2 regions of the Thalassotalea castellviae genome follow, and region 2 is predicted to be linked to the other one. Evidence: predicted binding sites of a transcription regulator. Region 2 holds the regulator's gene; the other holds the start of a gene.
The links. The regulator FNR, encoded in region 2, switches genes on or off when oxygen is low (the NO sensors DNR and NnrR bind a similar motif). The targets are predictions, from matches to a motif close to TTGATCTAGATCAA.
Positions count from the first base shown of each region.

Region 1: the regulator FNR is predicted to act here: its motif matches at 1,378-1,391, upstream of ccoN (cytochrome-c oxidase, cbb3-type subunit I).

Region 1 is NZ_JAVRIF010000001.1:141,751-147,347, forward strand. Features, by position in the region: gene RM573_RS00625 (LysE family translocator) at 1-611, shown strand, start outside; gene RM573_RS00630 (hypothetical protein) at 708-1,154, opposite strand; gene ccoN (cytochrome-c oxidase, cbb3-type subunit I) at 1,551-2,972, shown strand; gene ccoO (cytochrome-c oxidase, cbb3-type subunit II) at 2,984-3,628, shown strand; gene RM573_RS00645 (cbb3-type cytochrome oxidase subunit 3) at 3,630-3,806, shown strand; gene ccoP (cytochrome-c oxidase, cbb3-type subunit III) at 3,799-4,767, shown strand; gene RM573_RS00655 (FixH family protein) at 4,880-5,374, shown strand; gene RM573_RS00660 (heavy metal translocating P-type ATPase) at 5,383-5,597, shown strand, end outside.
Region 2 is NZ_JAVRIF010000013.1:37,915-43,511, reverse strand. Features, by position in the region: gene RM573_RS16960 (AAA family ATPase) at 1-41, opposite strand, end outside; gene RM573_RS16955 (M14 family metallopeptidase) at 289-1,338, shown strand; gene RM573_RS16950 (sulfite exporter TauE/SafE family protein) at 1,411-2,076, shown strand; gene fnr (fumarate/nitrate reduction transcriptional regulator Fnr) at 2,121-2,840, shown strand; gene uspE (universal stress protein UspE) at 3,030-3,959, shown strand; gene RM573_RS16935 (PEP-CTERM sorting domain-containing protein) at 4,305-5,105, opposite strand; gene pdsO (sortase-associated OmpA-like protein PdsO) at 5,526-5,597, opposite strand, start outside.

The DNA of each region.
Region 1 (5,597 bases), on a different contig from region 2:
CATTAATTTCACTTTTTATTCCTACCTTTTTTCTCGTTAGTATTACCCCCGGAATGTGCATGACGTTGGCAATGACGTTAGGTATGTCTATCGGCGTCAAAAAAACAATGTGGATGATGTGGGGCGAGTTATTAGGTGTGGCATCTGTCGCAATTGCCTCGGTTGTGGGTATTTCCTCAATGATGCTAAAGGTACCGGTAGTATTTCACTGTCTCAAAATTATTGGAGCCCTATATTTATTTTATATTGGCTTTAATATGTGGCGTTCAAAAGGAAAACTTGCTTTAGCAGAACCCGTAACAAATACCTTACCGGTGAATAAGAAACATTTATTCAATCAAGGCTTTATCACGGCAATTGCCAACCCTAAGGGATGGGCATTTATGGTTTCATTACTACCGCCATTTATTAACAATAATTACGCGTTACCATCACAACTAACTGTTTTAGTTGCAATAATTATTGTATCAGAATTTATTTGCATGATGATATATGCAACTGGAGGTAGGTCTATCGCTCGAATATTAATACAAGAAGATAATGTTAAAATACTCAATAAAATCTCAGGAAGTTTAATGATCGCAGTGGCAATATGGTTAGTTTTAAGTTAAGTGTGAACTGTTCACTGAAATGAATTCGTTTTATATTTTGAAATATCACGCCACGTAAATCTCAAGGCGTTAAATCAAAGGAGTTAAACAAGACAACTAAGCTCGATAACTGGTAAAGTCGATAAATACTTGTTGCGCTTTATCAGGATTATCTTGCTCTGAAATGGTTAGCCACATACGCCAAATCATTTTTTTTTCTGCACAGCTACCTAACATGGTCGATGCGACAAAATTCCCTTGACCATCTTTTTCAAAAAATAACGGGATTTTCCCCATATACATTTCTTTTCCTTCTAAAAAACCGTTAATGAGAAATTTATCTTCAAGTGATTTAGCTTTAACAACTATATTAAATGTTTGTTCCGTAGTGACCCTTGCAACATTGAATAACACATCAAACCTAGTTTGCTCAATATAAACGTGACATTGACTTTGGCTTGATAAACATTGAGGAGCAATATAATTTACCGACTGTTTTTTAGGAGAACAGCCCATTAAAAGGAAGATTAAAACGAAAAATAATCCTCGCGTGGATTTAGACATATGAAAACACCAAGTGATAAAAGTTTGTATTTAAACATTCGTAAATACAGCTAATGGTATTTTTACATATCAAAATTAAACTTTCATCTAGCTTAACCCTAATATCTAGTCTACAGTTTTTTATAATTATTTGTTTTTAGTTCAATAATTAAACGATCGTGTATTAATCATAAAATTTAATCAAAGGTAAATCCTTTTTATTGATTTAAATCATATTTTTTCATTGATCTAAATCAACTCCAAAAGGTAAAATTACACGTGATATAATACGTTACGCTCAAAAAATGTGATTTATATCATACTCACGAAAACTATTGAGAAATATATAAGCTGAAATCTTTCATTACTTATTTTTCAACATATAGTAAAACTAACTTTGTTAACGGAACAATAAAAATGACAACAACGCTTGATCAGCCGTCATATAACTTTGATGTAGTAAAACAATTTACCGTCATGACAGTTATTTGGGGATTCGTTGGTACGCTTGTCGGTGTCCTTATTGCCGCTCAATTAATTTGGCCAGCATTAAATTTTGAAACACCATGGTTAACCTACTCCCGACTTCGCCCACTTCATACTAACGCAGTAATTTTTGCTTTTGGTACAAGTGCCTTATTTGCTACCTCATATTATGTTGTACAGCGTACTTGTAAAACAACGTTGTTTGGTGGCAAGCTTGCGTCATTCACCTTCTGGGGATGGCAGGCTGTCATTTTATTGGCCATTATCACTTTGCCTTTAGGTTATACCAGTAGTAAAGAATATGCTGAATTAGAATGGCCAATTGATATTTTAATTGCCGTCGTATGGGTGAGTTATGCCATTGTATTTTTCGGCACCCTACTAAATCGTAAGACTTCCCATATTTATGTGGCAAACTGGTTTTTTGGTGGCTTCATATTAACGGTTGCAGTATTACATATTGGTAACAGTATGGTCATCCCTGTTTCTATGATGAAGTCTTATTCAATATATTCAGGTGCTATCGATGCCATGATGCAATGGTGGTATGGCCATAATGCCGTTGGTTTCTTATTAACAGCTGGTTTCTTGGGGATGATGTACTACTTTGTTCCTAAACAAGCCGAGCGCCCTGTTTATTCGTATCGTTTATCTATTGTGCATTTTTGGGCATTAGTTTCATTATATATATGGGCTGGACCTCATCACCTTCATTACACAGCGTTACCAGATTGGGCTCAATCAGTTGGTATGGTAATGTCTATTGTATTATTCCTTCCATCTTGGGGTGGTATGATCAACGGTATTATGACGTTGTCAGGTGCATGGCATAAGCTTCGTCACGACCCTATTCTTCGCTTTTTAATCGTTTCATTATCCTTCTATGGCATGTCTACTTTTGAAGGGCCAATGATGGCAATAAAATCTGTAAATGCCCTGTCACACTACACTGACTGGACTATCGGCCATGTACATTCGGGTGCTTTAGGTTGGGTTGCTATGGTTTCAATTGGTGCGATGTACCATTTAATTCCAGTTCTCTTTAACCAAGGTCGTATGTACAGTATTCGTTTGATCAATACTCATTTCTGGTTACATACTACCGGTGTTGTTCTTTATATCGTCGCTATGTGGATATCAGGCGTTATGCAAGGGTTAATGTGGCGCGCGGTCAATACCGATGGCACATTGACTTATTCTTTTGTCGAAAGTTTAACGGCTTCATATCCATTCTACTTTATCCGCTTCGTAGGTGGTGTATTTGTTGTTGCTGGCTTTGTTTTAATGGCCTACAACATGTTTAAAACAATTCAAGCGAAAGACAATAGTCTTAAGCCTTTAGAAGTAGCCTAAGGAGACGAAACATGACCAATAAACATGAAAAAGTCGAAAAAAATGTAGGCTTATTTTTTATATTCACTATTTTAGCGATCAGTGTTGGTGGTTTAGTAGAAATTACCCCATTATTTTTCCAAAAAGCGACAACCACACCGGTTGATAATTTGCGCCCATATACCGCGTTAGAAATGGAAGGACGTGACATATATATTCGTGAAGGTTGTAATGTTTGTCATAGCCAAATGATCCGTCCATTTCGTGCAGAAACAGAGCGCTATGGTCACTATTCTGTTGCGGGTGAAACGGTATGGGAACATCCATTTTTATGGGGTTCTAAAAGAACAGGGCCTGATTTAGCTCGTGTAGGCGGTCGTTACAGTGATGACTGGCATAGAGCACATCTTATCGACCCTCGTTCTGTTGTGCCTGAATCAAATATGCCTTCATTTAAGTGGTTAGACGAAAATAAACTTGATGGGAAGTTAACGGCTAAGAAATTAGAAACGTTTAATTTTTTAACACGGAATAAAACCCATAAAGACGAACAAGGTAAGGCTATTCCATTATATTCGGCAAAAGATATTGCCAAGGCGCAGTCTGATGTCAATGGAAAAACTGAGATGGAAGCGTTGATTGCATATTTACAGTCACTTGGTCACGCGTTGAAATAATATGGATTACGGCACGCTTAGAGGCGTAATTACAGTAATCATTTTGGCACTTTTTATCATCATTGTGGTCTGGTCGTACAGCAAAAAACGTAAATCTTCGTTTGATAAAGCGGCCAACTCGATTTTTGAAGAAGATCACAAAGAAGAAACTAACAAGCAGGAAAATAACAATGTCTAGCTTCTGGAGTATTTGGATAAGCGTTCTTTCACTCGGTACTTTAATAGGTTGTTACTTATTATTGCGGATGTGTTTAAAGAATTTTGCTGATGTGGAAGAAGGTGAGTCAACAGGACATAACTTCGACGGTATAGAAGAATTAAACAACCCATTACCAAAATGGTGGAGCACATTCTTTTTAATCACCATCATTTGGGGCTTCGGTTACTTACTTGTATACCCTGGTTTAGGTAACTGGCAAGGACTATTTGGTTGGACAAGTTCAAACCAAGGGATATTAAACCTTGAAGAGTCGAGAGCTAAAGCTGAATACGCCAAAGAAAATAACTTAATCGTTCAATATGATATGGAAGTCAAAGCTGCAGACGCTAAATTCGGGCCTATTTTCGAAGCGTTTGCTGCTCGCGATATTCAAGAGTTAGCAACAGATGAAGAAGCATTGAAAGTGGGACAACGTTTGTTTTTACAAAACTGTTCACAATGTCATGGTTCTGATGCACATGGAACAACCGGCTTTCCTAACCTTGCCGATAATGATTGGCTATATGGTGGCTCACCTGATGCTATTAAAGCAAGTATTATGCATGGCCGCAAAGCTCAAGGGATGATCGGTTGGGAAACTATGCTCGGTGGTGCCCAAGGCGTTAAAGATGTTGCAGCTTACGTAATGAGTTTGAGTGGTCGAGAAGTTGATCCGGACTCTGCTAAGGCTGGACAAGAAAAGTTCGCGATGTGTGCGGGTTGTCATGGCGTCGACGGTACAGGCAGTACAGCGATGGGCTTACCGCTTGGTGCACCAAATTTAACAGATAATATTTGGTTATATGGCGGTTCACCGCGCGTTATTGAACAATCAATTCGTCATGGTCGTTCAGGTGTTATGCCAGCATGGAAAGATATTTTAGGAGAGCAAAAAGTGCATGTGATCAGTGCTTATATTTATAGCCTCTCACAGAATTAACTCTTTCTTTTAAGAACAGAGAGCCTTAGTGAATTCACTAAGGCTTTTTTATTGGTCACGCTAGAACAAAGTTAGTATAATATCCTCTCTTTAATTGGTAATAAGTAAATACATGAAAACGTCGTGGTACAAAGAGCCTTGGGCTTGGTTAGTTTTTTTTCTTCCTTTATCAGCTGTTGTTGCCGGTATTGCGACATTAATTATTGCAAACACAGATCCTGATACCTTAGTCGTCGGTGATTACTACAAAAAAGGTAAAGCAATCAATTTAGAGTTAACGAAAATTAAACATGCCCAAAAGTTAGGAATGGCATTTGCGTTGAAATTTGATAATCAAGAATTAGTGATCAAACCTACCGGTATCGATAAAGAATTCCCCTTACTTAATGTCAATTTTTATCACCCCACTCAACAAGAAAAAGATTTCTATTTTGCTATGACAGCTGACGCTTCTGGTGTTTTTAGGCAAATTATTGAAAAAGACATCTCAGGTAAGTGGCGGATCACCATCAGTCCATTTGAGAACCACTGGAAAATTCAAAATACTATTTCACTTCCTCAAGCAAATTTTATTGATATTTTACCTAAGCCATTCGAAGCTAATTAACGAAAAACATGTCCATAAATTGTTTTCACTGTGATGAAACTATCCCGAAAGGTATTTCACTGTTTGTAAATATCGACGGTATTGAACAACCTATGTGTTGTATTGGCTGTCAAGCCGTTGCCCGTACTATTGTTGATAATGCCCTGACGGATTATTATCGTTTTCGTACAGAGCCAGCAACGAAGAGTGATAACTTAGTACCCGAGCAATTAAAACGAACGGC
Region 2 (5,597 bases):
CGTTCAATCTGTGATAACGCTTGAATGACGAGTTCTTGCATGAATATCCTTTTACTAAAATGGTTTAATAAAAATTTATTGACCTTAATCAACAAGTTCCACCTTTGAGTATGACATGCTATCTGCTCGTTAACAAAGCAGATAATAGAAACTTAAATAGTGCCTGTTATTTCTACATAATAATGAATTGTTTTTACACGTCAAAGTGTCCGTTGATAACTATAATATTAACTTTTAATCAATAAAAACAATCCGTTAATGATATTACTTAGTGATAATAAAAAACATATGAATATAGATTTTTATGACATTGAATATTTAAATAACCCAGAGCCAATTACGCTTAAAGCTGACTTTAAACAGTTTTTATTATCATTAGATGTACCAACCGTGATTGATGTAGCCGGTAAACATGTTGATAAATGTCGTGTTATTGTCACTTTATTACATGGTAATGAACCATCAGGATTAATTGCCATTCACCGTTGGTTGACTTCCTTAGGGGAATTACCGACACCGCAAACGAATATTAGGTTTATTATTTGTTCAGTAGAGGCCGCGAATGCCAGCCCGTTACTAAGTCAACGTTTTTTACCGCATGGAATTGATCTAAATCGCTGTTTTGGTATTTCACGAAATGATGGTTACTATGCTCGAGCTCGACTCATTGAAGAAGCCATTAGAGAAGTAACCCCTGAATTCGTCGTTGACTTACATAACTGTTCGGGTTCAAGTCCTGCTTTTGCTGTATCGCCGACGTTATCAATGAAAGAAATCGCGTTAACTTCATTTTTTTGCGATGCGGTAATTTTATCAGGCTTACAAATAGGCGCATTAACTGAACAAGCTTTTAGTTGTCCAACCATAACAATTGAGTGTGGAGGCAGTAATGACGAACAAGCGCATGAAGTCGCTTTTGAAGGAATACAAAACATCGCTGAATGTCCGCCAAACGTTAATTACCCACAAAAAAAATCCGTTGAGATAATTTGTAAACCCTTACGGTTAACGTTAAAAAACAATGTAGAACTAACCTATAGCCATCACTATGAAGGTGAATGTGGTGTGACGTTATTAGATAATATTGAGCAATTTAATTATGGTGGCGCTCATCAAGGTCAAATGCTAGGTTGGTTAGATTCAAAAGGGTTAAAAAATTTGCAATTATTAAATGAAGATCAAGAAAACGTTATCGACGAATTTTTCACTTTACGAGACAATCAATTAGTCTGTGCAACTCATTTGAGAATATTTAAAGCAACAACAAACAAGTTTATCGCCAAAAATGATTGTTTATTTTATGTCGTTAAACATTCTTTAGGAACCTTTGAAACGTGATAAATAGTTTTTACCTGTGATGAATAATGTTAACCTCCAGCCAAGATTGTCAGTGAAAGATATTGTCTTTGTATGGAATTAGATTTTCTATCAGCCTTCGTCATCGGTTTATTAGGTGGTGGTCATTGTATTGCGATGTGTGGAGGCATTACCACCATGCTTACGTCTGCATTACCGCAACAAATAAACAAAACCCCCTTTATATTAAGCTATAACGTAGGGCGAATATTTTCGTATTCTTTGATAGGTGCTATCGCAGGTTTAACCGGCTCACTCGCAATTAAACACTTAGGATTTCCTATTGTCACTTTAAAAATTATTGCCGGTATTTTTTTAATCTTGCTCGGATTATACATTGGTCAATGGTTATTATGGATATCAAAAGTTGAAGTAATTGGTAAACACCTTTGGCAACACTTATCGCCTTTAAGTAAAAAGATAATTCCGATAAAGAGTGTAAAGAAATCTTTCCTTTTAGGTACCTTATGGGGTTGGTTACCATGTGGTTTAGTTTATTCAACATTAACCTGGTCTTTAGCCAGCGGCAACGCAATAAAAGGAGGTTTGATCATGATGTTTTTTGGGCTTGGTACTTTACCTGCGTTATTGACGGTTTCATTTGGTTTTACTTTTATAAAGCTATTAATGCAAAATAATTATTTTAGAAAAACTATGGCGTTATTACTAATAAGTTATGGTATCTTGACGCTAAAATTTGCATATACACAAATGTTCTAATACCATACTCGAAGTGGATAATTAACTTAGATGTTAAGGAAAATATGTACAAGAATCAAAGCGCATCACAACAACATATTCATTGCCAAAATTGTAGCATCAGTGAACTTTGTCTACCGTATTCTCTTGATGAAAAAGAGTTAGAAACCCTTGATGAAATCATTGACCGGAAACGCCCTATCCATAAAGGTGAGCAGCTTTTTCAAGATGGTCAAACTATGCAGTCCTTATACGCTATACGCTCTGGCACTTTCAAAACGTTTACGGTAAACGAAAGTGGTGAAGAACAAATTACCGGCTTCCATTTAGCAGGAGATTTATTAGGGTTTGATGCCATAGCAGAGTCTGAACATCCGAGCTTTGCAAAAGCATTAGAAACTTCAATGGTTTGTGAAATCCCCTATAATACCTTAGATAATTTATCTAATCATATGCCAAAGCTTAAAAAGCAAATCCTTCGTATGATGAGCTCTGAAATTAAAAATGATCAAGAAATGTTAACTTTATTGAACCGTAAGAATGCTGAGCAGCGTCTTGCTACATTTTTATGTGCCTTAAGCGCCCGTTATCACGCTAGGGGATTATCAGCCACTGAGTTCAGGTTGACGATGACTCGCAGTGATATTGGCAATTATATCGGCTTAACGGTTGAAACAATTAGTCGCTTATTGAATCGATTCAATAAAAATGACTTAATTAAAGTTGATGGCAAGCTTATTACGATTTTAGACAGCGATAAGCTTGAAGATTGTGCTGCGCTATAGCAGCAGATCACTCTCCCACATACTTTTCCTTGCGTAAATATTTCTCAAACATCTGTAAAGTATTTGCTTGCTTAACTTTTCCTTCAATACGACCAATTTATTGATTTAAAACAATCTTCAACTATGTGTTATATAAGAATATAACTATACTGATAGTAAATCATTAACATGAGTTATTCTGGAGCGAATATGGAAAAGTATCATCAAATATTAGCAATCATAGATCCAACCACTGAAGATCAAAAAGCCTTAAAAAGAGCGATTGAATTAGCCAAACAAACTCAGGCCACCATCACAGCTTTCCTTTCGATATATGATTTTTCTTATGAGATGACTACCATGCTGTCAAACGATGAGCGTGAAGCTATGCGCAACTCGTTAATTAATGATCGTATTCAATGGTTGAATGAGTTAATTAACGTTTTACCACACGATAATATTGCAATAGATACTAAAGTAATTTGGCACAATAGACCTTTTGAACCCATTATTGAAGAAGTATTAAATAATGGCTATGACATAGTCATTAAAGGGACACATCAGCACGATAAATTAAAATCAGTCATATTCACGCCAACTGATTGGCATATCTTAAGAAAATGTCCCTGTCCTGTTTTATTAGTGAAAGATCATTTATGGCCGATGAATGGCAATATTGTCGCGGCACTCAATGTAGGCAGTGCTGAAGCAGAGCATCAATCTTTAAATGTAAAAATAACAGAAGAAGCGATCAATCTATCAAAATTGATCAAGGCAAATGTTCATTTGGTCAACTCTTTCCCTGGCACTCCCGTTAATATCGCAATTGAGATCCCTGAATTTAATGCAAACGAATACAACGAATCCATGTTAAGTCATCATATAGAAGCGATGGATGAGCATGCTCAACAGTTTGCAATCAGTAAAGAGCACACCCATGTGGAAGAAGGTTTACCAGAAGATATCATTGTCAGGCTGGCAGACGAATTAGATGCAGAATTAGTGATCTTAGGTACTATTGGCCGAACAGGATTATCCGCTGCCCTGATCGGGAATACTGCTGAACATTTAATTGATAATTTAAACTGTGATGTTTTAGCCTTAAAACCGGATGGATATGTTTCACCACTTGCCAATTAACGCTTATGTTAAAGACCATTTTATCAATGTATTAAATAATAAGTTTAATACGCAAACAAGGTAACACATTGCTTGTTTTATTTACTAGGGCCGTTTTGCTGAAATAGCAAAGCGGCTTATTTTTTCAGTAAAAATATTTATTTTTATTTTTATATTTATCAAGAAAATTAATTAACAAAAGTGATGAAAGAACTTTAACAGACTAATGTTGATTGATTCTGATGGAGACAATTTAAAATAACAGCCCAAAACGGCTCAACATCAACGTTAGATATGGTGTTGTTTGTCTTTAAAAATAAAAACACTGATCTAATTGATCAGTGTTTTACATTACCACGTAAATATTTAACCTTTTTGGTTAAATTTACGGAAAGCCAACCCTATTAAGCCCAAAGCAAAAATAGCTAGTGTTGAGGGTTCAGGAACGTCTGTTTGAGGAGAGTATGCGCCATATACAGCAGAGCCAAAATGTGCACTTCCCCCTAGAAATGTATGATTTTGATTGACGAGATCTAAAAGGTAATAACCATTAGTATAGTCATTAGCATATAAATTCCCATTGGCATCAAAAGCGATCGTTTCACTTGCTGGTGCAGACATTAAAAAAGTAGAAACTAGTGTATTAGGATCAATAACATACAATTGACCAGAGTCAACAGCAAAGATGGTACCCGCAAGAAAGGTTCCTAAAATAGTTTCTACATTGGTTGTTGCAACTGATATTCCATCGTATGAGCTATGCCCTACAAATGCTCCTAAATAAGTTGTCGCCGCATTAGAGGTATTGATACTATATAAACCAGTACTGGTAGCGCTTAACAAGTTGTTATTTAAATCAAAGGTTGCTGACTCTGAACTCCCTTGCCAAAGTCCACTGCCGATAAGTGAGGTTGAGCCATTATTAATGTCAACTGAATAGACAGTAGTACCATTTATCCCAAAAAGTGAGTTACTATTATCAAAGGCTAAGCCTAAATTCCAAAGACTCGAACCTAAAACGGTAGTTGTGCCTGTATTAGTATCAAACACGGTTAATGGTGTACCTGCACTTATGGGATCTGAACCATAAATTAATGCTGCATTTGATGTACAACTAATGGCCAATGCAAAGCTAGTAACTAAGCCTTTCAGAAATTTGTATTTCATTTGAGTTATCCTTCTAATCCCTTTTCATCAAAAATGAAAGGTATTTATGTATGGCTAAAAGTACGTTAAAAATATTAAAGTGCATAAAAGATGCCATCTCAGTAATCCACTAAGAATCATAAAGTTACAGAAGACGGAATTATTATGCTTTTACTTATGTAAAATTTCCCGACAGCACGTCCGTTCAATTTTCAGAAATGATTTATAGCGTTAATGGCTTTTTTATACACGTTAATAATGATGTTATGACTGTCAAAATGAAAAAGAATTTGTCGAATACAAGATAATTTATTTACCATAGAAAAAGAGCCACTATTGAAAAATAGTCGCTCTATATTGACGTAATAGGCTATTAAAATAACGTCTTGGTTTTCTTTGTGACTTCACCGCTATCTAGTACTATGATTCTTCGAATTAGCGTTAATAATTTCCCACCATTTGTTGCTGCTTTAAAGACTCTTCTGTTGAATCATGACTAGTTTTAAGTTTGAT